DNA from 2 places in the Variovorax sp. M-6 genome. Region 1 is predicted to be linked to the other one. Evidence: riboswitches for the same ligand, from Rfam matches in the RefSeq annotation. Region 1 holds a riboswitch; the other holds the start of a gene.

What was found. Region 1 has a riboswitch for glycine ahead of AB4Z46_RS02915 (FAD-dependent oxidoreductase). Riboswitches for the same ligand answer to the same signal wherever they lie in the genome.
Region 2: it holds a riboswitch for glycine, as region 1 does, so the genes downstream of both, gcvT (glycine cleavage system aminomethyltransferase GcvT) here and AB4Z46_RS02915 (FAD-dependent oxidoreductase) in region 1, are expected to answer to the same signal.

Annotation. Positions count from the first base shown of each region.
Region 1 covers NZ_JBFREQ010000002.1:97,876-109,015, reverse strand. The annotation lists gene queA (tRNA preQ1(34) S-adenosylmethionine ribosyltransferase-isomerase QueA) at 1-477, shown strand, start outside; gene AB4Z46_RS02955 (PQQ-dependent sugar dehydrogenase) at 474-1,706, shown strand; gene tgt (tRNA guanosine(34) transglycosylase Tgt) at 1,703-2,893, shown strand; gene AB4Z46_RS02945 (SDR family NAD(P)-dependent oxidoreductase) at 2,973-3,752, shown strand; gene AB4Z46_RS02940 (serine endopeptidase) at 3,725-4,828, opposite strand; gene AB4Z46_RS02935 (phosphatase PAP2 family protein) at 5,208-5,861, opposite strand; gene AB4Z46_RS02930 (MFS transporter) at 5,872-7,824, opposite strand; gene AB4Z46_RS02925 (hypothetical protein) at 7,850-8,674, opposite strand; gene AB4Z46_RS02920 (helix-turn-helix domain-containing protein) at 8,800-9,534, shown strand; glycine riboswitch at 9,669-9,775, shown strand; gene AB4Z46_RS02915 (FAD-dependent oxidoreductase) at 9,854-11,092, shown strand; glycine riboswitch at 11,120-11,140, shown strand, end outside.
Region 2 covers NZ_JBFREQ010000003.1:268,359-279,498, reverse strand. The annotation lists gene AB4Z46_RS05645 (RNA polymerase sigma factor) at 1-769, opposite strand, end outside; gene AB4Z46_RS05640 (YciI family protein) at 780-1,478, opposite strand; gene AB4Z46_RS05635 (DoxX family protein) at 1,511-1,918, opposite strand; gene AB4Z46_RS05630 (YciI family protein) at 1,931-2,350, opposite strand; gene gcvP (aminomethyl-transferring glycine dehydrogenase) at 2,491-5,403, opposite strand; gene gcvH (glycine cleavage system protein GcvH) at 5,430-5,807, opposite strand; gene gcvT (glycine cleavage system aminomethyltransferase GcvT) at 5,862-7,055, opposite strand; glycine riboswitch at 7,071-7,185, opposite strand; glycine riboswitch at 7,204-7,290, opposite strand; gene AB4Z46_RS05610 (hypothetical protein) at 7,334-7,861, opposite strand; gene AB4Z46_RS05605 (TRAP transporter large permease) at 7,948-9,225, opposite strand; gene AB4Z46_RS05600 (TRAP transporter small permease) at 9,222-9,716, opposite strand; gene AB4Z46_RS05595 (TRAP transporter substrate-binding protein) at 9,804-10,775, opposite strand; gene denD (D-erythronate dehydrogenase) at 10,833-11,140, opposite strand, start outside.

The sequences.
Region 1 (11,140 bases):
TTCGATGCCGCCCTGCTGGCCGCGCTCGACGCCCGCGACATCGAGCGCGCCAGCGTCACGCTGCACGTCGGCGCCGGCACCTTCCAGCCGGTCAAGACCGAGAACATCGCCGAGCACACCATGCATGCCGAGCGCTACGAGGTGCCCGAGGCGACGCAGCGCGCGATCGCCGCCTGCAAGGCGCGTGGCGGCCGCGTCGTCGCGGTCGGCACGACCACGGTGCGCACGCTCGAAAGCTGGGCCAAGAGCGGCGAGGCCGCCGGGGACACGCGCATCTTCATCACGCCGGGCTTCCAGTTCGCGCACGTCGACCTGCTGGTCACCAACTTCCACCTGCCCAAGAGCACGCTGATGATGCTGGTCAGCGCCTTCGCGGGCTACGAACCCGTGATGGCGCTCTACGCGCACGCGATCCACGCAGGCTACCGCTTCTTCAGCTATGGCGACGCCATGCTGCTCGCCCGGGTGCAGCCATGATGCGCAGGCCCTGGCTTGCGCTGGCGATGCTGATGCTGATGCCGCTCGCCGCGGCGGCCCGCGGCTACACGCCGCAAGGCCGATGCGGGGACTATGCGCGGCTCGACATCCGCAGTCCGGCCGGCACCTGCGTCGCGTTGCTCGCCGACGAGAACGAAGGCCTGCGCGCACCGCGACGCGTGCTCGAGATCGCGCCCGGACGCTATTGGGTCGTCGACATGGGCTCGTGGGAGCCGCGCAAGGGCCGCCTGCTCGAGATGACGCTGCCCGCGGACGGCCCGGCGCCGCGCCGCGCGCGCTTCACGGTGCTCGCCGAGCAACTCGACCGCCCGCTCGGCCTGGCGCTCGGCCCGGACGGCAAGGCCTACGTCGGCGAAGCCGGCAGCATCTGGCGCACGCCGATCCCGGCGCCCGGCGGCGCGCTGCTGCGCGAGACGCTGATCGACAACCTGCCCAGGGACGGCAGGCACCCACTGAAGGAACTCGCCTTCGGCCCGGGCGGCCGGATGTACGTCAACATGGGCTCGGACTCCGACGACTGCCGCGATGGCGCGAAGGCGTACCCGCTGCCCTGCCCCGACGGCACCGGTCCGATGCCGCGCGCCGCGGTCTACGAGGGCATCTTCGGCGGCGATGGCTTCAAGCTGCAGGGCTTCAAGCCCTTCGCCACCGGCCTGCGCAACTCGGCCGCGCTGACGGTGCTGGCCGACGGGCCGGCCAAGGGCACCGTGCTGCAGGGCGAGAACTCGATCGACTACGACCCGGCCGACCAGCCACCCGAAGAGCTCAACCGCCTCCAGGCCGGCCGCGACTACGGATGGCCCTACTGCGTGGGCCGCCGCCAGCCGGCCCGCGGCTACGAGGCCCGCTTCGATTGCAGCCGTACCGAGGCGCCCTGGATGCTCTGGCCCGCGCACGTCGCGCCGCTGCAGATGCAGGTCGGGCCTGCCGGCAGCCGTTTCGCCGGCCAACTGCTCGTCGCCTGGCGCGGCCACCGGCCCGCGGGGCACCGCGTGGTCGGCTACAAGCTCGACGCCAAGGGAATGCCGTCGGGACGCCCGATCGACTGGCTCGCCGGCTGGACCGCCGCGCCCGGGGTGCGGCCGCTGGGCCGCCCGACCGGATTGACCGTCGACCGCCAGGGCCGGATGCTGGTGGTCGAAGACTTCAACCGCACCGTACTCATGCTGATGCCCGACGGGCCCGCCTCTGCAAGCCTCCAAAGATGACCACTCCACTGCCTCGCCTGCAATTCGAACTCCTCGCCACCGATTCGCAGAGCCACGCGCGCCGCGGCACGCTGACCCTGAACCACGGCGTGGTGCAGACCCCCATCTTCATGCCCGTGGGCACCTACGGCACGGTCAAGGGCGTGATGCCGCGCAGCCTGCACGAGATGGGTGCGCAGATCATCCTCGGCAACACCTTCCACCTGTGGATGCGCCCCGGCCTCGACGTCATGTCGGCCTTCGGCGGCCTGCACCAGTTCGAGAAATGGGACAAGCCGATCCTCACCGACTCGGGCGGCTTCCAGGTCTGGTCGCTCGGCGCGATGCGCAAGATCAGCGAGGAAGGCGTGAAGTTCGCGTCGCCGGTCAACGGCGACAAGCTGTTCCTCACGCCCGAGGTCTCGATGCAGATCCAGACCATCCTCAACAGCGACATCGTCATGCAGTTCGACGAGTGCACGCCCTACGACGTCGACGGCCACGTGACGACCGAAGCCGAGGCCCGCCAGTCGATGGCGCTCAGCCTGCGCTGGGCAAAGCGCTGCCAGACCGAATTCGCCAAGCTCGAGAACCCGAACGCCCTCTTCGGCATCGTGCAGGGCGGCATGTTCGAGAACCTGCGCGAGGAGTCGCTCGCCCAGCTGGTCGAGATGGACTTCCCCGGCTACGCGATCGGCGGCGTGAGCGTCGGCGAACCCAAGGACGAGATGCTGCGCATCATGGCCCACACGCCGCACCGGCTGCCGGCCCACAAGCCGCGCTACCTGATGGGCGTCGGCACGCCCGAGGATCTGGTCGAGGGCGTGGCGCAGGGCGTCGACATGTTCGATTGCGTGATGCCGACGCGCAACGCGCGCAACGGCACGCTGTTCTCGCGCTACGGCGATCTCAAGATGCGCAACGCCCGCCACAAGAGCGATCCGCAGCCGATCGACGCGAGCTGCAGCTGCCACGCCTGTGCGGGCGCGTCGGGCGTGCCGTGGAACGAGGGCGGGCGCGACGGCTTCAGCCGCGCCTACCTGCACCACCTGGATCGCTGCGGCGAGATGCTGGGCCCGATGCTCACCACCATCCACAACCTGCACTACTACCTGAACCTGATGCGCGAGATCCGCGAGGCGCTCGATGCCGGGCGGTTCGCCGACTTCCGCGCCCGCTTCAAGGCGGAACGGGCGCGCGGAATCTAGGTCTAGGCCGAAGAAGCGAGCGCGGGCATTCGCGTTCGCCTGGGTGGCGAGCGGCGCGGTGCAAGATCAAAATCCACACATGTCCGCATCCACCTCCCTCGTTCCCTCGGCCATCTACCCCTCGCTGGCCGGCCGCACCGTCTTCATCTCGGGCGGTGCCACCGGTATCGGCGAAGCCCTGGTGCGCGCCTTCCATGCGCAGGGCGCGCGGGTCGGCTTCTGCGATCTCGACGTGGCGGCCGGGCACGCGCTGGCGCAGCAACTGGGCGGCCACGACGAACCGCTGTTCCAGGAATGCGACGTCACCGACGTGGCCGCGCTCGGCGCGACCATCGCCGCGGTGCGCTCGCGCTTCGGCCCGATCCAGGTGCTGCTCAACAACGCCGCCAACGACCGCCGCCACCAGATGGCAGAGGTCACGAGCGAGGACTTCGACCGCCTCGTGGCGGTCAACTTCAAGCACCAGTTCTTCGCCGCGCAGGCGGTGGCGGACGACATGCGCGCGCTGGGCGGCGGCTCCATCATCAACTTCGGCTCGATCAGTTGGATGATCAAGGGCGCCGGCTACCCGGTCTACCAGGCCTGCAAGTCGGCCGCGCGCGGGCTCACGCGGTCGCTGGCGCGCGATCTGGGCAAGGCCGGCATCCGGGTCAATTCGATCGTCCCGGGCTGGGTCATGACCGAGCGCCAGCTGCGGCTCTGGGTCAAGCCCGAATCGGCCGCCGAGATCGACGCCGCCCAATGCCTGCCCGGCCGCGTGATGGCCGAGGACATCGCCAGCATGGCGCTGTTCCTCGCCGCCGACGATTCGAAGATGTGCACCGCCCAGGATTACGTGGTGGACGCCGGCTGGACCTGAAACGGCCCGGGCTGCGGCGCCACCGGCGCAGCAGCCGCATCCGCATCCGCCACCGTGCCGCAGGCATGGCAGAACTTGGCGAAGGCGCTCTTGCGCGCGTCGCAGGCGCGGCAATGGTCGAACAGGCCGATGCCGCAGTGCGGGCAGAAGTCGATCTCGTTGTTCTTGAGGTCCACCGGGCGCTCGCAGCCCGGGCAGACGCTCTTGGCCAGCCGCGCCAGCGCCGTGTCGTAGCTCAGTTCGTTGCGGCGCACCGTCTCGGGCTGCGCCTCGGCCAGCTTCTGGCGCGCCAGGTAGCGATTGAGCGCCAGGATGGCGTAGCGCCCGACCAGCACCGTGATCACGATCCCCACTGCATAGCGAACGTAGCCGCCGTAGCTCGGCAGGTAGGGCACCAGTTCGACGAAGAAGGCGAACAACGCGAAGTAGATGAAGCCCCAGACGAAGGGCCACCAGGTGCTCTTGCGTTTCTTCGCGAACAGCCAGCCGGCGATCACCAGCAGCGGCAGCGTGAGCGCCAGCCGGTACAGGAACACCCGCAGCTCGACCTTGCGGTTCTCGGCATCGAGCCGCTTCCGCGCCGCCTCCTCGAGCACCACCAGTTGCTGCCGCGCCCGCTGGCGCGACTGCCGGGCGTCGAGCGCGATCTGGCGCTGCGCGACGACATTGCGCTCGGCCTCGTCCTCCTTGGCTTTCAGTGCGTCGAGCGCCTTGGTGCGAGCGATCAGCTCGCTGTCCTGGTCGGGCTGGGCGGTGGCGTGGCGGGTGGCGAGCCAGTTGCCGAAGGTCTCGCGCGCGGCCCGGCTGGCCTGCTGGGCCGCGACCAGCTTGAGCTCGGCCTGTTCGCGGTCGCGCGCGGCCTGCTGTTCGTTGCGCTCGCCGTCGCGCACGGTGTTGCGCAGCGGGTCGGCCGCCGCGCGGTCGATGAAATCGTCGAGCTCGATCCGGTGTTCGACCCGAGGCAGGTCACCGACGATCGTGCTGCCGAGCCCGACCAGGAAGCTGGCGAACACAATCGCCACCACCCAAAGGCCGCGGCGAAACCACTTTTCGGACAGGCGCAGGGCTTTGCTCATCGCATTCCTCTTCTTGAGACGGTTTGTCGTTCTGGATCGAATGATTCTGGACGATGGCCGGCGTGGGGCCCCGGTTCACGGGAAACACGAACACCCCGGCCAGGATCACTGCCGCGACCATCAGGCCCATCTGCAGCGCCAGCCGCATGAGGTGCCGAGAGAGCGACACGCGCGCCCGGTACTCGCGCTCGTACGGACCGAAGTTGGTGGGCGTCCGGCTCACCACGGGTTCCCGCCTCCGAAAACCACAAACGTGACCAAATACAGATTCATGAAGGTCTCTCGTCCAGGAAATGAAAGTGGGCGGATGATGGTCCACCCCTTCGCCTCCTGAAGCGCTTTGATTCGGGGGTCGCGATACTCTGCGCCGCCGGTATCGCTACTTGATACCAAGCGGCATCCGGCGACCGGCCAGCAGATCCGCACGCGTGAAAGGCCGCTCGATGCCCGCCAGCCGGACGGCAATGACTTCAAGCGCGCCCTGGGTCGGTGCCGGCGTGCCGGGCCGCAGGAACAGCACCGGCGTGGCCAGGCTCAACAGCACCAGCGTCCAGCTCAGGCGTGGATGCGGCAGGCGGTGCTGCCACCAGAGAAAGGTCCCGCTGACCGCCACCCCGATCGCATAGCCCAACACCACTTCCGACAGCGAATGCGCATCGAGCGCCAGCCGGGTGGCGCCGATGAAGGCGGCGAACAGCCAGCCGAGCACCGCTGCGCCCACCCGGACCCGATGCTCCCAGCGCGAGGCCACCAACCAGCAGGCCACCGGCCAGACGCTCGCCGCGATCGCGGTGTGGCCGCTGAAGCCGGTGAAATCGAGCGAGACGCTGCCGATGCCCCAGCCGAGGAAGGCAATCTTCGAAACCGCAATCAGGGCGCCGCCGAGGCCGAACAGCAGCACCCACAGCACCGCCAGGGGCCGGGTACCGCTGCGAATGCCGAGCCACACCGCGATCCAGAGCGCGGCGGGCAGCAGGAAACCGCTGTCACCGAACCAGGTGATCGCATGCAGGATTTGACCGAGGTCGGGCATTGGGCGGGCGTCAGCTGCCGAGCAGCACGCTCACGCGCCGCCGCAGGCTTTCGGGCTGCACCTCCACGCGGGGCACCGCGCTGCCGACATGAAGCCCCACGCGGCTGAAGAGGCCGCGCCGGAACGGCCGTACCATCGCGACGTTCTGGCCGGCGCGCGTCTCGATCCGGCTGAAGTACGAGCCCCACAGATTGGTCAGCGCCATCGGGATCACCGGCGGGTCGATGCCATCGGCGCGGGCGGCGTCGAGGATCTTCATCACGCCGCCCTTGAACGGTTGCAGGCTGCCGTCGCGCGTGATCGCGCCCTCGGGAAAGATGGCGAGCAGGTCGCCCTCGCGCAGCACCTGCACGGCCTCCGCGAAGGCCTTCTCATAGGCCGCCGGGTCTTCCTTCTGGGGCGCGATCGGGATCGCCTTGGCCAACCGGAACAGCCAGCCGAGCACCGGCACGCTGAAGATGCGGTGGTCCATGATGAAGCGGATCGGGCGCGGGCTCGCGGCCATGAGCAGCACCGCGTCGATGAAGCTCACGTGGTTGCAGACCAGCACCGCGGGCCCGTCGGCCGGGATGTGCTCCTGGCCCCGGATGTCGAAACGGTAGACGAAGTGCGACAGCACCCAGGCCACGAAGCGCAGCAGGTATTCGGGAACCAGCATGAAGATGTAGAAAGCGACCACCGCGTTGGCGATGCCGGTGAAAAGGAAGATCTGAGGAATCGTGAAGCCAGCCTTCAGCAGCGCGCCGGCGATGACCGAGCTGGCGATCATGAAGAGCGCATTCAGGATGTTGTTGGCCGCGATGATACGGGCCCGGTGCGTGGGCTGGCTGCGCATCTGGATCAGCGCGTACATCGGCACGCTGTAGAGCCCCGCGAACAGCGACAGCAGTCCCAGGTCGGCCATCACGCGCCAGTGGGCCGGCTGGGCCGTGAACGCGCCCAGCCCCATCTGCGCCACGGGCGGCAGCGCCCGCGACGCGAAGTAGAGGTCGATCGCGAACACGCTCATGCCGATGGCGCCCAGCGGCACCAGGCCGATCTCCACCTGGCGCCGGCTCAGCGTCTCGCACAAGAGCGAGCCGATGCCGATGCCGACCGAGAACACCACCAGCAGCAGCGAGGCCACCTGCTCGTCGCCGTGCAGCACCTCCTTGGCGAAACTCGGAAACTGGGCCAGGAAGACCGCGCCGAAGAACCACATCCACGAGATGCCCAGCAGCGAGCGGAAGACGACCACGTTGCTGTGAGCCAGCTTCAGGTTGCGCCAGGTTTCGCTGACCGGATTCCAGTTGATCGAAAGGCCGGGGTCGGTGGCCGGCGCCGGCGGGATCGCCTGCGCCACCGCCCGTCCGCCCAGCGCCAGCAGCAGGCAGGCCACGGCCACCGTCACATGGCCGACCTGCGGCAGGGCGACCAGCAGGCCGCCCGCGACCTGCCCGAGCAGGATCGCGACGAAGGTGCCCATCTCGACCATGCCGTTGCCCCCGGTGAGCTCGCGCGGCGCGAGCACCTGCGGCAGATAGGCGAACTTGACCGGACCGAACAGGGTCGAGTGCAGCCCCATCAGGAACACGCAGCCGAGCAGCACCACGGCGTCCGCCCGCAGGAAGCCCCAGGCGGCGATTCCCATGATCGCGATCTCGAGGTTCTTGACGAAGCGGATCATCTTCGTCTTGTCGTATTTGTCGGTGAGCTGCCCTGCGGTGGCGGAGAACAGCAGGAAGGGCAGGATGAACAGGGCGCCGATCGCCAGTCCCGCCATGGCCGGCGGCATCCAGCCCAGCTGCAGCTGGTAGGTCACCATCACCGTGAAGGCGAACTTGAACAGGTTGTCGTTGGCGGCGCCCGCGAACTGGGTCCAGAAGAAGGGCGCGAAGCGCCGCTGCCGCAACAAGGCAAACTGGTTGGCGTGGGCGGGCCCTTCGGGCAGACGGGCGGGCGAGACTTCGGCAGGGGTGGTCATTCGAATGGGCGCAGCGGCCTGTTCCTCACGCCGTCAGGGGGGCGGCCCCGGAATTGTGCCGCAGGGTCTGCCGCCCCATCGCCTGCAGCGCATGCAGCACGGGAAGCGCCGCCAGGGCCGCCGTCAGGTGCTTGAGGCTGTGGCCCGACACCAGTTGCTGCGTCGCTTCGAGGATCGCAGGGTCGGCCAGCTCGAACAGCTTGGCGAGCGCATAGAAGAAGACCACCCGGCCGAGCCGGAGGCCGATGGCGCCGGGCACCGGCCGTGCCAGCGCCAGCGCGAGGACCAGCGCCAGGCCACCGAACTGCACCAGTGCCCAGGGCAGCGCATTGCCGCTGCGATGGCAGATCGCCGCCGCCAGCAGCCCGCCGGCGAGCGCGACCCAGGCGGCCGGCCAGCCGGCGCGTGCGCTGACCCGCTCGCACACCGCGACACCGACCAGGCCCGCGAAAGCCACCGCCATGCCGGCGCGATCCGCCGCCAGCCGCGTGGGATCGGGCTGCAGGTGATAGAAGGCCGAGCCGAGTGCGGTGAGGATCAGGCCGGCGAAGAACATCCARGCGCAATCGAGTGCATCGAACGGCAGCGGCTCGGCATCCTGCTGCGCGTCGTGGGCGCGGCCGAGCCAGTGCAGCCAGCGCAGGCCCCAGATGCCAACCACCGCGAAAGGCAGGTTGCTCAGTACGTCCATCGCATTCGGCAGCGCACCCCAGGGCCGGCCGTCGGCGAAGGGCGCGCTGCCCAGCGCCGGGGTCGGCACCGCGGGACCGAAGACCGCAGCGACCGAGAGTAGCGCGGCGAGCGCCAGCAGGGCACGCTCGCGATGGGAGAGGGACGACGGCAGGGACATGGCAGACTCCGATGGGTGGCTCGACGAGGCGGAATCTAGGTTGTCGACCCCGCGCCGGGCATCGAGAATCGATACGGAGCACTTTTTCACCACTTCGGGTATCAATCCGCAATACTCCCTCAGACATGAGCACCACCGTCGATCTGGTCAATGCACTCAAGAGCGAACTCAAGACCGCCCGCATGACCTATGCCGACCTGGCCAGATCTCTGGACATGGCGGAATCCAGCGTGAAACGGATGCTGGCCAAGGGCGACATGCCGCTGACCCGGGTCGACGCGATCTGCCGGGCGCTCAAGATCGACTTCGCCGAGCTGGCGCGCCGGGTGGCGGACGCTCAGCCCCTGCTCAAGGAACTCACCCTCGAGCAGGAGAAGGCGGTGGTCAAGGACAAGAAGCTCCTGCTGCTGRCAATCTGCGTGCTGAGCCAGTGGACGCTGGAGCAGATCGTCGCCGCCYACCGGATCAGCGAGGCCGAGTGCATCGGCTACCTGGTCCAGCTCGACCGGATCGGCATCATCGAACTGCGGCCGCTGAACCGCTACCGGCTCAAGCTCGCCAAGACCTTCCGCTGGCGTCCGCACGGGCCGGTGATGGACTTCTTCCGCGAGAACGTGGTGCTCGACTACTACCGCGGCGGTTTCGACGGCCCCGCCGAGGGCCTGCTGCTGGTGCATGGATCGATCAGCAAGTCCCTGGCGCCGGCCTTCCTCGACCGGCTGCAGCGGGTCGCACAGGACTTCGCCCAACARCACCAGACGGATCAGAAGCTGTCGCCCAAGGAGCGCGAGGGCTACACGCTGCTGCTGGGCATGCGCAACTGGGAATTCGAACTGTTCACGCGCCTGCGCCGGGCCTGAAAAACACGGAAACCGGTTTCTTCGATAAAATCCGGCAGGCAGAAAAGCGGACGCACGCGTCCCACCGATGGCGCAAACTCCCATGAACGCTCAGGTGAATCGCAATGCGATTCGACCACTGCCTATTTTTTGATCAATCGCCGACTGGAGAGTCACCACGCCAAGTGGTGCACCGAGGGAGCAAACCCGCTGCCGGGCGCAGCGGGTGAATCTCTCAGGTCACAGAGACAGGGGGAGCGGCAGTCTGAACCCCGGGTCTTGCCGCTTTCACAGGAAGCGCTAACGCTCGCCGTTCATGCAATCCCAAAAGGATTCGGACATGCGCGTAGTTGTACTCGGCGCCGGCTTGCTCGGCGTGACCTCGGCCTATTACCTTCAGCAGCTCGGTCATGAAGTGACCGTGGTCGATCGGCACGCCACGCCCGCGGCCAAGGCGCGCGGCCTGGCGGCGCCTGCGGACGCGAACCCACCGGCCACGCGGCCCGGACCCGCAGCGCCCCGGGGCGCCCAACGCTGGGCCAGGATGTGCAAGGGCATGCGCCGCCGGCTCACGCGCCTGCTCGACGAGGCCATGGGCACGCCGTCGAAACGCGATCCTCTCGACCATCTCGTGCGCCTGGCCGCCTACAGCCGCAAGAGCGCTCGGGCGCTGCGCGACGAAGCCGGCATGCCGCAGGGGCCGCGGACGGCCGGCCTCCTGAACCTCTTTACCGACCCCGCGGCCTTTCATGTGCGGACGGCCAGTGCGGCCCATTGGTCGAGGCTCGGTTGCGAGGAACGTCTGCTGTCGGCCGACGAAGCCATCGGCATCGAACCGGCGCTGCAGGCGATCCGCGGCAAGCTGGCCGGGGCGACCTACGCGCTCGAGGATCCGGTGCGCGATCCGACGCAGTTCGCGGCCAGCCTGGTGTTCCTCTGCCGAGCGGCGGGGGTGCGCTTCATGACCCGGCACACGGTGGTCTCGCTCGAGGAGCGCGACGGCCGCGTCGACCACGTCGAACTGCTCGATGCCGCCGGCCAGCCCGCCACGCTGCGCGCCCAGGCCTACGTGCTGGCGCTGGGGGCCTCGAGCGTGCCGCATGCCGAAGACCTGGGCATCGATATGCCGCTGCGCTTCGTGCGCGAGTACATCGTCACCATGCCGATCCTGCAGCCGGCGAAGGCACCGCGCATCGCGCTGCGCGACCGGCAGGGCAAGCTGCGCATCACGCGCATCGAAACGGCGGCCGGCGAGCAGCTGCGGGTCCAGGCCGTCGTGCGGGCCGGGCTCGACGAGGAGGCCGAGCCCGACTCGGACCGCTTCCAGGCGATCGTGCGCCGCACCGAAATGCTGCTGCCCGGCGTCGCCGACGCCGCGCAGGCCCGCTTCGAAACCGCCATGCATGCGGTCAGCCCGAACCGGCTGCCGATGATCGGCAAGACCCGCCTGCCCAACCTGTTCCTGAATACCGCGCCCGGCACCCGAACCTGGATCCATGCCTGCGGCGCGGGCAAGTCGATCGCGCGCATCGTCAGCGGCCTGCGGCCCGAGCTCGACTTCGCCTTCAGGCGCCCCTAGCGCGTTTCTGCCGTGCGCCGCTACAATCCGCGCACTGCAGGAGAGCGG
Region 2 (11,140 bases), on a different contig from region 1:
CCGCGCGCGAGGCCTGGATCTCCATCAGCGCGACCAGGCCGTGGACCTCCGGCTCCTCGGCGACCAGCTCGGCCAGGATGCGCCCGAGCCGCAGCGCTTCATCGCACAGCGCCGGACGCATCCAGTCTTCGCCGGCGGTGGCCGAATAGCCCTCGTTGAACACCAGGTAGATGACCTCGAGCACGGACGCGAGGCGGGCGGCCAGCTCGTGCGCGCGCGGCGCCTCGAAGGGCACCCGCGCGGCGGCCAGCGTCCGCTTGGCGCGCACGATGCGCTGAGCGATCGTCGCTTCCGGCACCAGGAAGGAGCGTGCGATCTCGTCGGTGGTCAGGCCGCCCAGCAGGCGCAGCGTCAGGGCGACCCGGGCCTCGGGCGAGAGCACCGGGTGGCAGGCGGTGAACACCAGGCGCAGCAGGTCGTCGCCCACCTCGTCGTCGAGCGCGGCGTCCACCGCTTCGGCGAAGTCGGCGGCGGCGATCGCATGCCGGGCATCGAGTTCGCGGCCGATTTCTCCTTCCTTGTTCGCATGCAGCGTGCGCTTGCGCAGCAGGTCGATCGCGCGGCGCTTGGCCGTGGCGGTGAGCCAGGCGCCCGGATTCTCCGGGATGCCCTCGCGCGGCCATTGCTCGAGGGCCGCGACCAGCGCGTCCTGCGCCAGTTCCTCGGCCACGCCGACATCGCGCACCATCCGGGCCAGCGCGCCGATGATCCGCGCCGACTCGATGCGCCAGACCGCGTTGACCGCGCGATGCGTCTCGGCGACGTTCATCCGGAAGCGCCTATCGCGCTGGCTCGCGCACGGGGCGGATCTCGACCACGGGGTGCGCCGGCGCGTAGGGGTAGCGACTCGCCCATTCGATCGCTTCGTCCATCGACCGGGCACGGATCAGCCAGAAGCCCGCGATCAGCTCCTTCGCTTCGGCGAAAGGGCCGTCGACCACGCGCGGCTTGCCGCCGCCGAACTTCAGGCGGGCGCCCTTGGCGGTCGACTTCAGGCCGTCGCCCGCCAGCAGCACGCCGGCTGCGACGCTCTGGTCATTGCGCCGGGCCATCGCATCGAGCCGTTCGGGGGCGGTGGGCGCGTCGGCTTCCAGCTGCGCGTCGGACAGCAGCATCACCATGAATCGCGGACCCGGTTCTCCCTGCGCGGCCGACGAAAGGATCCCGGGCAGGCCGCCGGGGCAGCCAGACTCGCGGATCTCGAGCACGGGCCCGGTTTCGGGCCCCGGCACCCAGCGGCCGAGCTGATCGGTGGCTGCCTGCAGCGAGTCGGCCTCCAGGAAACCGAAGGCGGCCACCAGGTCTTCGGTGTGCTCGAACGGCCCCGGCACCACGCGCGGGCCGTCCGCCGAGAAGTGCAGGCGGACGCCGTGCGAACTGGCCTGCAGCGCGGCGTGGGGGAGCGCGGGGGCGATCGGCAGCGCCTCGCCGTCGTCGAGGCCGGTCTCGGTGCGCCGGTCGGCCTTGCGGAGGATCACGAATCTCATCCCGCAAGGATAGCGTTGCGCGCTCAGCGCCGCAGCGGGAGCATCGCGCGCAGCCGTTCGTCGCGCAGGAAGAGGCCGCCCCAGGCCATCAGGCCGATGTAGAGCCCGAACAGCAGGTGGCTGAAGACCGGACTGCCGACGCGCAGGTGGGTCGCCATGGCGCCGCCGAGCAGGCCAGTCAGCAGGATCGCACCGAGCAGCGAGGTGCGCGGGATGGCGTAGAGCGCGCCGATCGCGAGCGTCAGCACGCCGAGGCCGAAGGCGATGTCCGCCGGATAGCCGAGTTCGGCCAGGGTCTGCTTGACCACGTCCATCTCGGCCACCTTGATGGCGCCGTCGAACAGCAGGAACACGACGACCAGGCCGCTCAGGATGCGGCCGGTCCAGAGGGTGGCGCCCGAGGCGGGCGCGGTCGGAAGAATGGCTTGCATGCGGGTGTCCCCTCAGGCCTTGGCGGCGACTTCGGCGAGCAGCCGCTCTTCCTGTGCACGCAGCTCGGGCGTGAGCTCGGCGCCGAAGTCGTCCAACTCGAACACCTGGCGCAGCTCGAGCTCGGTCCCATCATCGAAGGGCGCGCGGCGCAGCCATTCGAGCGCTTCCTCCTTCGAGCGCACCTGCCAGAGCCAGAAGCCGGCAATCAGCTCCTTGGTCTCGCTGAAGGGGCCGTCGACCACGGTGCGCTCCTTGCCGGCGAAGCGCATGCGGGCGCCCTTGCTGCTCGGATGGAGGCCTTCCATCGCGAGCAGCACGCCGGCCTTGACCAGCGCCTCGTTGTAGTTGCCCATGTCGGTCAGCAGCTGTTCGCTCGGCATCACGCCGGCTTCCGAGTCCTTGCTGGCCTTGACGATCACCATGTATCGCATGTCGTTGCTCCTTCGGTTTCGAGGCCGGCGCCGGTCGGGATCGACCAGGCAGTTCCGGGGCTCTGAAGGGACGTCGAAGCAGCGAACGCGAAATCGACAGCCGGATGGACCGTCAATTGTAAAAAAATGCTTCCAAGCCCTCAGGCCTTGGCGTACGCCTCCAGCGGCACGCAGCTGCAGAACAGGTTGCGGTCGCCGTACACGTTGTCGACCCGGCCGATCGGCGGCCAGTACTTGGCCTGCCGGAGGCTGTCCAGCGGGAAGGCGCCGAGCTCCCGCGAGTAGGGCCGCGTCCATTCGCTGCCGAGCAGGCTGGCGGCGGTGTGGGGCGCGTTGCGCAGCGGGTTGTCGTCTCTGGGCCAGATGCCTTCCTCGATGCGGCGGATCTCGCCGCGGATCGCGATCATGGCGTCGATGAAGCGGTCCAGCTCGGCCAGCGGCTCGCTCTCGGTCGGCTCCACCATCAGCGTGCCGGGCACCGGGAAGCTCAGCGTCGGCGCATGGAAGCCGTAGTCGATCAGCCGCTTGGCGACGTCCTCGGCGCTCACGCCGCTGGCCTCCTTGAGCGGGCGCAGGTCGAGGATGCACTCGTGCGCCACGTGGCCGTTGGGGCTCGCGTACAGCGTCGGGTAGTGGTCCTTGAGCCGCGCGCTGATGTAGTTGGCGCTGAGGATCGCGGTCTCGGTCGCCGCCTGCAGGCCCTTGGCGCCCATCATGCGGCAGTACATCCAGCTGATCGGCAGCACCGCCGCGTTGCCCAGGGGCGCGGCGGAAACCGCGCCGACGGCGCCGTTCGACGCCAGCCCGCCGGTGACGTGGCCGGGCAGGTAGGGCACCAGGTCTTCCACCACGCACACCGGCCCGACGCCGGGGCCGCCGCCGCCGTGCGGGATGCAGAAGGTCTTGTGCAGGTTCAGGTGGCTGACGTCGCCGCCGAACTCGCCCGGTGCGGCCACGCCGACCAGCGCGTTCATGTTGGCGCCGTCGACGTAGACCCGGCCGCCGTGCGCATGGACGATCTCGCAGAGCTCCTTCACGCGGGTCTCGAACACGCCGTGGGTGCTGGGGTAGGTGATCATCACCGCGGCCAGCTTGTCGCCGTGCTTCTCGCAGGCGCGCTTCAGATCGTCGATGTCGACGTTGCCGTCGGCGTCGCAGGCCGTCACCACCACCTGCATGCCCACCATCTGGGCACTGGCCGGATTGGTGCCGTGCGCGGACGAAGGGATCAGGCAGACGTCGCGGTGCCCTTCGCCCTTGGCCTCGTGGAAGGCCTTGATCGCAAGCAGCCCCGCGTATTCGCCCTGCGAGCCGGCGTTGGGCTGCAGGCTGATGCCCGCGTACCCGGTCGCTTCGCAGAGCCAGGCGCGCAGCTGGGCGTCGAGTTGCGCATAGCCCAGCAATTGCTCGGGCGGCGCGAACGGATGGATGTCGGCGAACTCGGGCCAGGTGATCGGGATCATCTCGCTGGTCGCGTTGAGCTTCATGGTGCAGCTGCCGAGCGGGATCATGCTGCGGTCGAGCGCGAGGTCCTTGTCGCTCAGGCTGCGGATGTAGCGCAGCATCGCGGTTTCGCTCTTGTGGGTGTTGAACACCGGGTGCGTCAGGAAGTCGCTGGTGCGGCGCAGATCTTCGGGAATGCGGGCCCGCGCCGTGGCGGCGATGGCGTCGAAGTCAGGGCCCCGGGTGCCGGAAGGCGCAAACAGGCCCCACAACATCTCGACGTCGGCCCGCGTGGTGGTCTCGTCGAGCGAGACGCCCAGGTGGTGCTGCAGGCGGTGGCGCAGGTTGATGCCGGCCGCCTGTGCGCGTTCGTCGATCGCCTGCGTGTCGTCGCCGGTGCGGATCGTGAGCGAGTCGAAGGCGGTGCTGTTGACCAGCTCGCGGCCCAGTTGCTCGAGGCCCTGCGCCAGCACCGCGGTCAACAGCGCGACGCGCTGCGCGATGCGGCGCAGCCCTTGGGGCCCATGGTAGACGGCGTACATGCTCGCGACCACCGCGGGCAACACCTGCGCGGTGCAGATGTTCGAGGTGGCCTTCTCGCGCCGGATGTGCTGCTCGCGCGTCTGCAGCGCCAGGCGGTAGGCCGGCTGGCCGTGCGCGTCGACGCTGACGCCCACCAGACGGCCGGGCAGGGAGCGCTTGAACTCGTCGCGGCAGGCCAGGTAGGCCGCATGCGGACCGCCGTTGCACATCGGCATGCCGAAGCGCTGGGTGGTGCCGCAGACGATGTCCGCATCCCATTCGCCCGGCGGCGCCAGCAGCGTCAGCGCCAGCAGGTCGGCCGCGACGCAGAAGGCGGCCTCGCATTGGTGCGCGTGGCCGGCCAGCGGGCGCAGGTCGTGCACCTGGCCCGTGGTGGCGGGGTATTGCGCGAGCGCGCCGAAGAAGCCGCCGCTGGCCATCAGGTGCGGCAGCGTCTCGGAGGCGGTGCTGACCTTGACCTCGATCCCCAGCGGCGCTGCGCGCGTGCGGATCACCTCGATGGTCTGCGGATGGCAGTCGCCCGAGACCAGGAACACGTTGCTCTTGCTCTTGACGCTGCGCCGGGCCAATGTCATGGCCTCGGCCGCCGCGGTGGCCTCGTCGAGCATCGAGGCATTGGCGATCGCCATGCCCGTGAGGTCGCAGACCATGGTCTGGAAATTGACCAGCGCCTCCATGCGGCCCTGCGAGATCTCGGCCTGGTAGGGCGTGTAGGCGGTGTACCAGGCCGGGTTCTCCAGCACGTTGCGCAGGATCACGCCGGGCGTGTGGGTGCCGTAGTAGCCCTGGCCGATGAAGTTCCTGGCCACCTTGTTCTTCGCGGCGATCGCCTTCAGCTCGGCCAGCGCATCGGCCTCGGTGATCGGCGGCGCCAGCCGCATCGGCCGGCGCCGGCGGATGGCCGGCGGCACGATGCCGTCGATCAGTTCGGCGCGCGTGGCCGAGCCGACGGCGGCGAGCATGCGGACCTCGTCCTCGGCTTCGATGCCGATGTGGCGCGCGATGAATTCCTCGGCGTTCTGGAGTTCGCTGAGCGAGGGGGAAGTGGGCAGCACGGGCGTCGGCATGGGAGGGTCCGGTCGGGGCGTAGGGTTCAGTTGTCGGCGGAGAATTTCGCGTAGGCGGTCTCGTCGAGCAGCGGCTCGAGCTGCGCCGGGTCGCTCAGGCGCACCTTGAAGAACCAGCCGGCATCCATCGGTGCGCTGTTGGCGAGCGAGGGATCGGCGCGCAGCGCTTCGTTGACCTCGGTGATCTCGCCCGAAATCGGCATGAACACGTCGGCCGCGGCCTTGACCGACTCGACCACGCCGGCCACGTCGCCCTGAGCGAAGCTCTTGCCGACTTCAGGCAGGTCGACGAAGACCACGTCGCCGAGAGCGTCCTGCGCATGCACCGTGATGCCGACCGTGACCAGCGCCGTGTCGGCTTCCTGCCGCACCCACTCGTGGTCCTTGGTGTACTTGAGGCTCATGAAAAACTCCTTGAAAAATGGCTGGCTTGAAGAAATCGAAAAATCGGGGAGGCCTCAGCCCCGGTGATAGCGCGCGGGAACGAAGGGCAGGGTGCTCACTTCCATCGGCACCGGCTTGCCGCGCACGATGGCCTGGATCCGCGTTCCGGGCTCGGCGTAGGCGAGCGCCACATAGCCCATCGCGACCGGCCGGTCGACGGTCGGGCCCAGCAGCCCGCTGGTGACCTGGCCGATCGGCAGACCCTCGAAGGATTCGAGCACGGAGCCGTCGCGCACCGGGATGCGTTCCAGCGCGACCAGTCCGACCCGCTTGCGCTTGAGCGTCTCGTGGTCGAGGTGGCCGGCCGCGCCGTTGGCGGCCGTGAGCTGCGCCAGCACCCTGGCCGCGCCGGGGAAGCCGCCTTCGCGCGCGCCGCCGCTGCGCCGCACCTTCTGGATCGCCCAGCCGAGGGAGGCCTCGACCGGCGTGGTGCCTGGGTCGATGTCGCTGCCGTAGAGGCACAGGCCGGCCTCCAGCCGCAGCGAGTTGCGCGCGCCCAGGCCGATCGGCTTCACCTCGGGCTGGGCCAGCAGCAGGCGGGCCAGTGGCTCGGCGTCGCGGGCGGCGACCGAGATCTCGAAGCCGTCCTCGCCGGTGTAGCCGCTGCGCGTCACGAAGGCCGCGATGCCGCCGATCTGCACCGTGCCGCCGGTCATGAAGACGAAGCGCTCGATGCCCGGCGACAGGCGCGCCAATGCGGCCGCGGCCTGCGGTCCCTGGAGCGCGAGCAGCGCGTGGTCGGGCATCGGCAGCACCTGGCAGCGTTGGCCGATCCGGGCCGTGATGTGGGCGATGTCGGCCTGCTTGCAGGCGCCGTTGACGATCACGAACAGCGAATCCTGGCCTTCGTTGAAGAACATCAGGTCGTCGAGGATGCCGCCTTCGTCGTTCAGCAGCAGCCCGTAGCGCTGCTTGCCGGGCGCCAGGCCGATCACGTCGACCGGCATCAGGCTCTCGAAGGCGGCGGCGGCATCGGGGCCGGCCAGGCGCAGCTGTCCCATGTGGGAGATGTCGAACAGGCCGGCAGCCTCGCGCGTGTGGCGGTGCTCGGCCATCAGCCCGGCGGGGTACTGCACCGGCATTTCGTAGCCGGCAAAGGGCACCATGCGGGCGCCCAGCGCCAGGTGCAGGCCATGGAGCGGGGTCTTCTGAAGATCGTCGGATGCGGCGGCCAAGGGCGTTTCTCCAAAGGGGCAGTCTAGTTCCATGGCAAGAAGCCATGGGCCACCCCTGCTGTCCGCTTTACCTGAGAGATTCGCCCCACGATCGGGGTTTGCTCCTTCGGTGGACGGACCGGCGCGACTGCGCGACGAACCGCCTCTCTCCAGCAAGGAAACGCCCGGGAACGGGCGCTTCGTCAGTCCTTTTGCCTGAGCGTTCGGGCCCGTGTTTCGAGGGACCTGCGCCTTCGGCGGCCCCATCGTGGCGGGACGCTCTCCTGACCGGGCGAGTGTAAGGGAATCGGCGACCGCCCGGCCGGCGTTTTTCAGTGCACGGCCGCGGCCGGCAGCAGCCGGTCGATGCGCTCGCGGATCGACTCGGCGCGTTCGGTGCCCGCTGCCTTTTCGATTTCGTCGAGCATCCCGCTCGCCACGGCCAGCATCGCGCCGCGATCGCGCGCCTCCCGCAGCATCTCGCGGAACCGGTCGGCCAGCAGGGGATCGCGGCGTACGAACATGCGTTCGCACAGATCGAAAAGAAACATGCGCGTGGTGGCGAGCGAGCGCTTGCCGTCGAAGGCATCGGCCGCGCCCGGCGCTGGATCGGCGGGCTGTTCCTGCTCAGGCACAGGCACGCGGTCCTGCGCCAGGGGCCCGCGGTCCAGCAGGTAGCCTTCGCGCACCAGGTGCAGCGCGACACGCCCGGCTTCGTCCCGGCCGCCGAACAACTGGCCGAAGTCGGTCACCGAGCGCTGGCCATCGGCCATCAGCAGCAGGGCGCGCTCGCGCTGGCCCAGGCTGCGGCAGCCGGGGCTGAGTTCATGGCGCGCCTTGTCGGTCTTGATGAGGAACATGGGATGCTGCGGCGTTCGGTGGGCGAGCGCCGCAGCATGGACCCCTGGCGTGACGGCTTCGTGAAACCGTCCGCATCAACAGGGTGCTACTTCGCGTAGACCAGGTCGCGCAATCCGAGCGAGACGCCGGGCACGTAGGTGACCACCATCAGGCAGGCCAGGATGACCAGCACGAACGGAATCAGGTAGGGCACGATGCGGTCGAGCGAGATGCGCGCCACCGTGCAGGCCGCGAACAGGTTGACGCCGAAGGGCGGCGTGATCATGCCGAGCGCCAGGTTCACCACCATCACCAGGCCGAAGTGCACCGGGTCGATGCCGAAGTGCATGGCCACCGGCGCCAGGATCGGCGCCAGCACGATGATCGCCGCGCTGGTCTCGATGAACATGCCGATCACGAACAGGGCGCCATTGACGCCGAGCAGGAACATCGCCGGCGACTGCAGCACCTCCTGGAGCCAGCGGCCGATGGCGTCGGGCACGCCGGCACGCGTGATCAGGAAGGCGAACAGCCCGGCGTTGGCGATGATGAACATGATCACCGACGACGACACCACCGACTTGCGCAGCACCGCATAGAGTTCGGCCGGCTTGATCTCGCGGTAGATCAGCGTGCCGACGATCAGCGCGTACAGCACGGCCACCGCCGACGCCTCGGTGGGCGTGAAGATACCGCCGTAGATGCCGCCGAGGATGATCACCGGCATCAGCAGCGCCCAGCCGGCACGCCAGGTGGCGGTGGCGACGCCGAGCCGGCCGTCGCCGTCGTTCTTGCCCAGCCCCTTGAACTTGCAGTAGACGTAGACGAAGGCCATCAGCGCCAGGCTGATCAGGATGCCCGGTCCGAAGCCGGCGATGAACAGCTCGCCGATCGACACTTCGGCGCTGACGCCGTAGAGGATCATCGGAATCGAGGGCGGAATGATCACGCCGAGTTCGGCGCTGGTGGCCTGCAGCGCGGCGGCGTAGCCGACCGGGTAGCCATGCTTGATCAGCGCCGGGATCAGGATCGCGCCGATCGCGAAGGTGGTCGCCACCGAAGAGCCCGACACCGCCGCGAAGATCATGCAGGTCAGCACGCAGGTCATCGGCAGGCCGCCCTGGACGCCACCCACCAGGCTCTTGGCGAAGTCGACCAGGCGGCGCGAGATGCCGCCGGTCTCCATCAGGTTGCCGGCCAGGATGAAGAAGGGAATGGCGGCGAGCGGAAACTTGTTGATCGCGTTGAACATCTCCTTGACGGAGATCAGCATGTTCGCGTTGGAGACCTGGATGCCGAGCACCGAGGCCAGGCCGATGGAAACGGCGACGGAGATGGTGAGTGCGAAGCACACCACCATGGTCGTGATCATCACGGGGGTCATTGAGCGGTTTCCAGTTCGTTGCGCTTCGGGTCGATCAGGTTGGCGATGATGCCGATCACGCAGAACAGCCCGCCCACCGGCAGCGCCAGGTAGGCCCAGAACATCGAGACCGATTCGAGGCCGGCCATCGACTGCACGCTGCCGCGCTGCGCGTAGTCCCAGCCCCACCAGATGATGACCGCGATCAGGGTCAGCGCGGCCAGGCACACCACCCAGTCGAGCACGCGGCGGACCTTCGGCGGACTCCATCGGTAGAGCACGTCGACGCTGACCATGGCGCCCTGGCGGAAGGCGGTCGGGATGCCCAGGAAGACCATCCAGATCAGGCTGATGCGGATCAGGATCTCGGACCATTCGGCCGGTTGTTCGAGCACGAAGCGGGTGACGATCTGGAACACGCCGAGGGCAGAGGCGACCACCAGCATGAAGCAGGCGATCGCCATCGCCAGGCCGGTGGTCCAGCGGTCGAGTGCGAGGAAGGCGGATTTCATTGGCGCATCAGGGGTTCGGACAAAAAAACGCCCGCCAGCGCAGGCTGTGCGGGCGCGCGCTGCCGCGATGAGTATCGCGGCGGCCGGTTACTTGACGTCGCGGATCTTGTCCAGGTTGGCCTTGCCGAACTGCTTCTCGAAGTCGGCGTTGACCGGCGCCAGCGCGGCGACGAACTTGGCCTTGTCGACGTTGTCGATGACGGTCATGCCCTTGGCGCGCAGGTCGGCCACGCCCTTGGCATCGTCTTCGTCGACGCGGGCCCGGTTGGCCTTGATGCCTTCCTTGGCGGCATCCAGGAAGGCCTGCTTGTCGGCGGCGCTGAGCTTGTCGAAGGAGGCCTTGTTCATCAGGAAGATGCAGGGCGAGTAGACGTGGCCGGTCAGCGTGAGGTGCTTCTGCACCTGGTCGAACTTGGCCGAGATGATCACCGGCAGCGGGTTCTCCTGGCCGTCGACCGTGCCCTGCTGGAGCGCGGTGAAGACTTCCGGGAAGGCCATCGGCGTGGTGATGATGCCGAAGCCCTTGTAGGCCGCGATATGCACCGGGTTCTCCATGGTGCGCATCTTCAGGCCCTTGAGGTCCTCGGGGGCCTTCACGTCGCGCTTGCTGTTGGTCATGTGGCGGAAGCCGTTCTCGGCCCAGCCCAGCGCCTTGAAGCCCTTGGCGTCGAACTTGACCAGCATGTCCTGGCCGATCGGGCCGTCGAGCACCGCGCGGGCGTGCGCCTTGTCGCGGAACAGGAAGGGCACGTCGAGGATCTTGGTTTCGGGCACGAAGTTCGGCACCGGCCCGGTCGACGAGAAGGCGAGCTCCTGGGTGCCGAGCTGCACCGCTTCGATGGATTCACGCTCGCCGCCCAGCGAGCCGTTGTAGAAGGTCTCGACCTTGTAGCGGCCATTGGTGCGCTTCGCGACTTCCTTCGCGAAGGTATCGATGGCGACGCCCTGGTGCGAGTTCTGCGCGGTCGAGATGCTGATCTTCATCGTCGTCTGCGCAAGGGCCGCGCTCGCGATGCCAAAGCCGAGGACCAGGCCTGCGGCCAGTTGGCTCAATTTCATGGGGATGTCTCCTGAGTGGAAAAGTGTGCGGACCCGGGCCCGCAGGGCAACCGTCGACTATGCCGCAATAGCGAGCTTCACCGCGTCGGGATTTTCACGGACGTAGTCGCGGACCACCGCCTCGAAGCTGGCATCGGCTTGCAGGCCGAGCGCAGCGGCGCGCGCCGTTTCGAAGTGCCCGGGCCAGGTCTTCACGATGCGCCGGATCGCCGGGTCGGGCGTGCGGTCGAGCAGGGCGGTGGCGGCCGGACCGGCCACGCGCGCCAGGGCCGCCGCCATCTCGCCCACCGTGGTGGCGAGCGAGGGCAGGTTGAGCGCGGTGCGCGGGCCCCACTCGGCGTCGCTGGCTTCGGCGGCACGCAGCA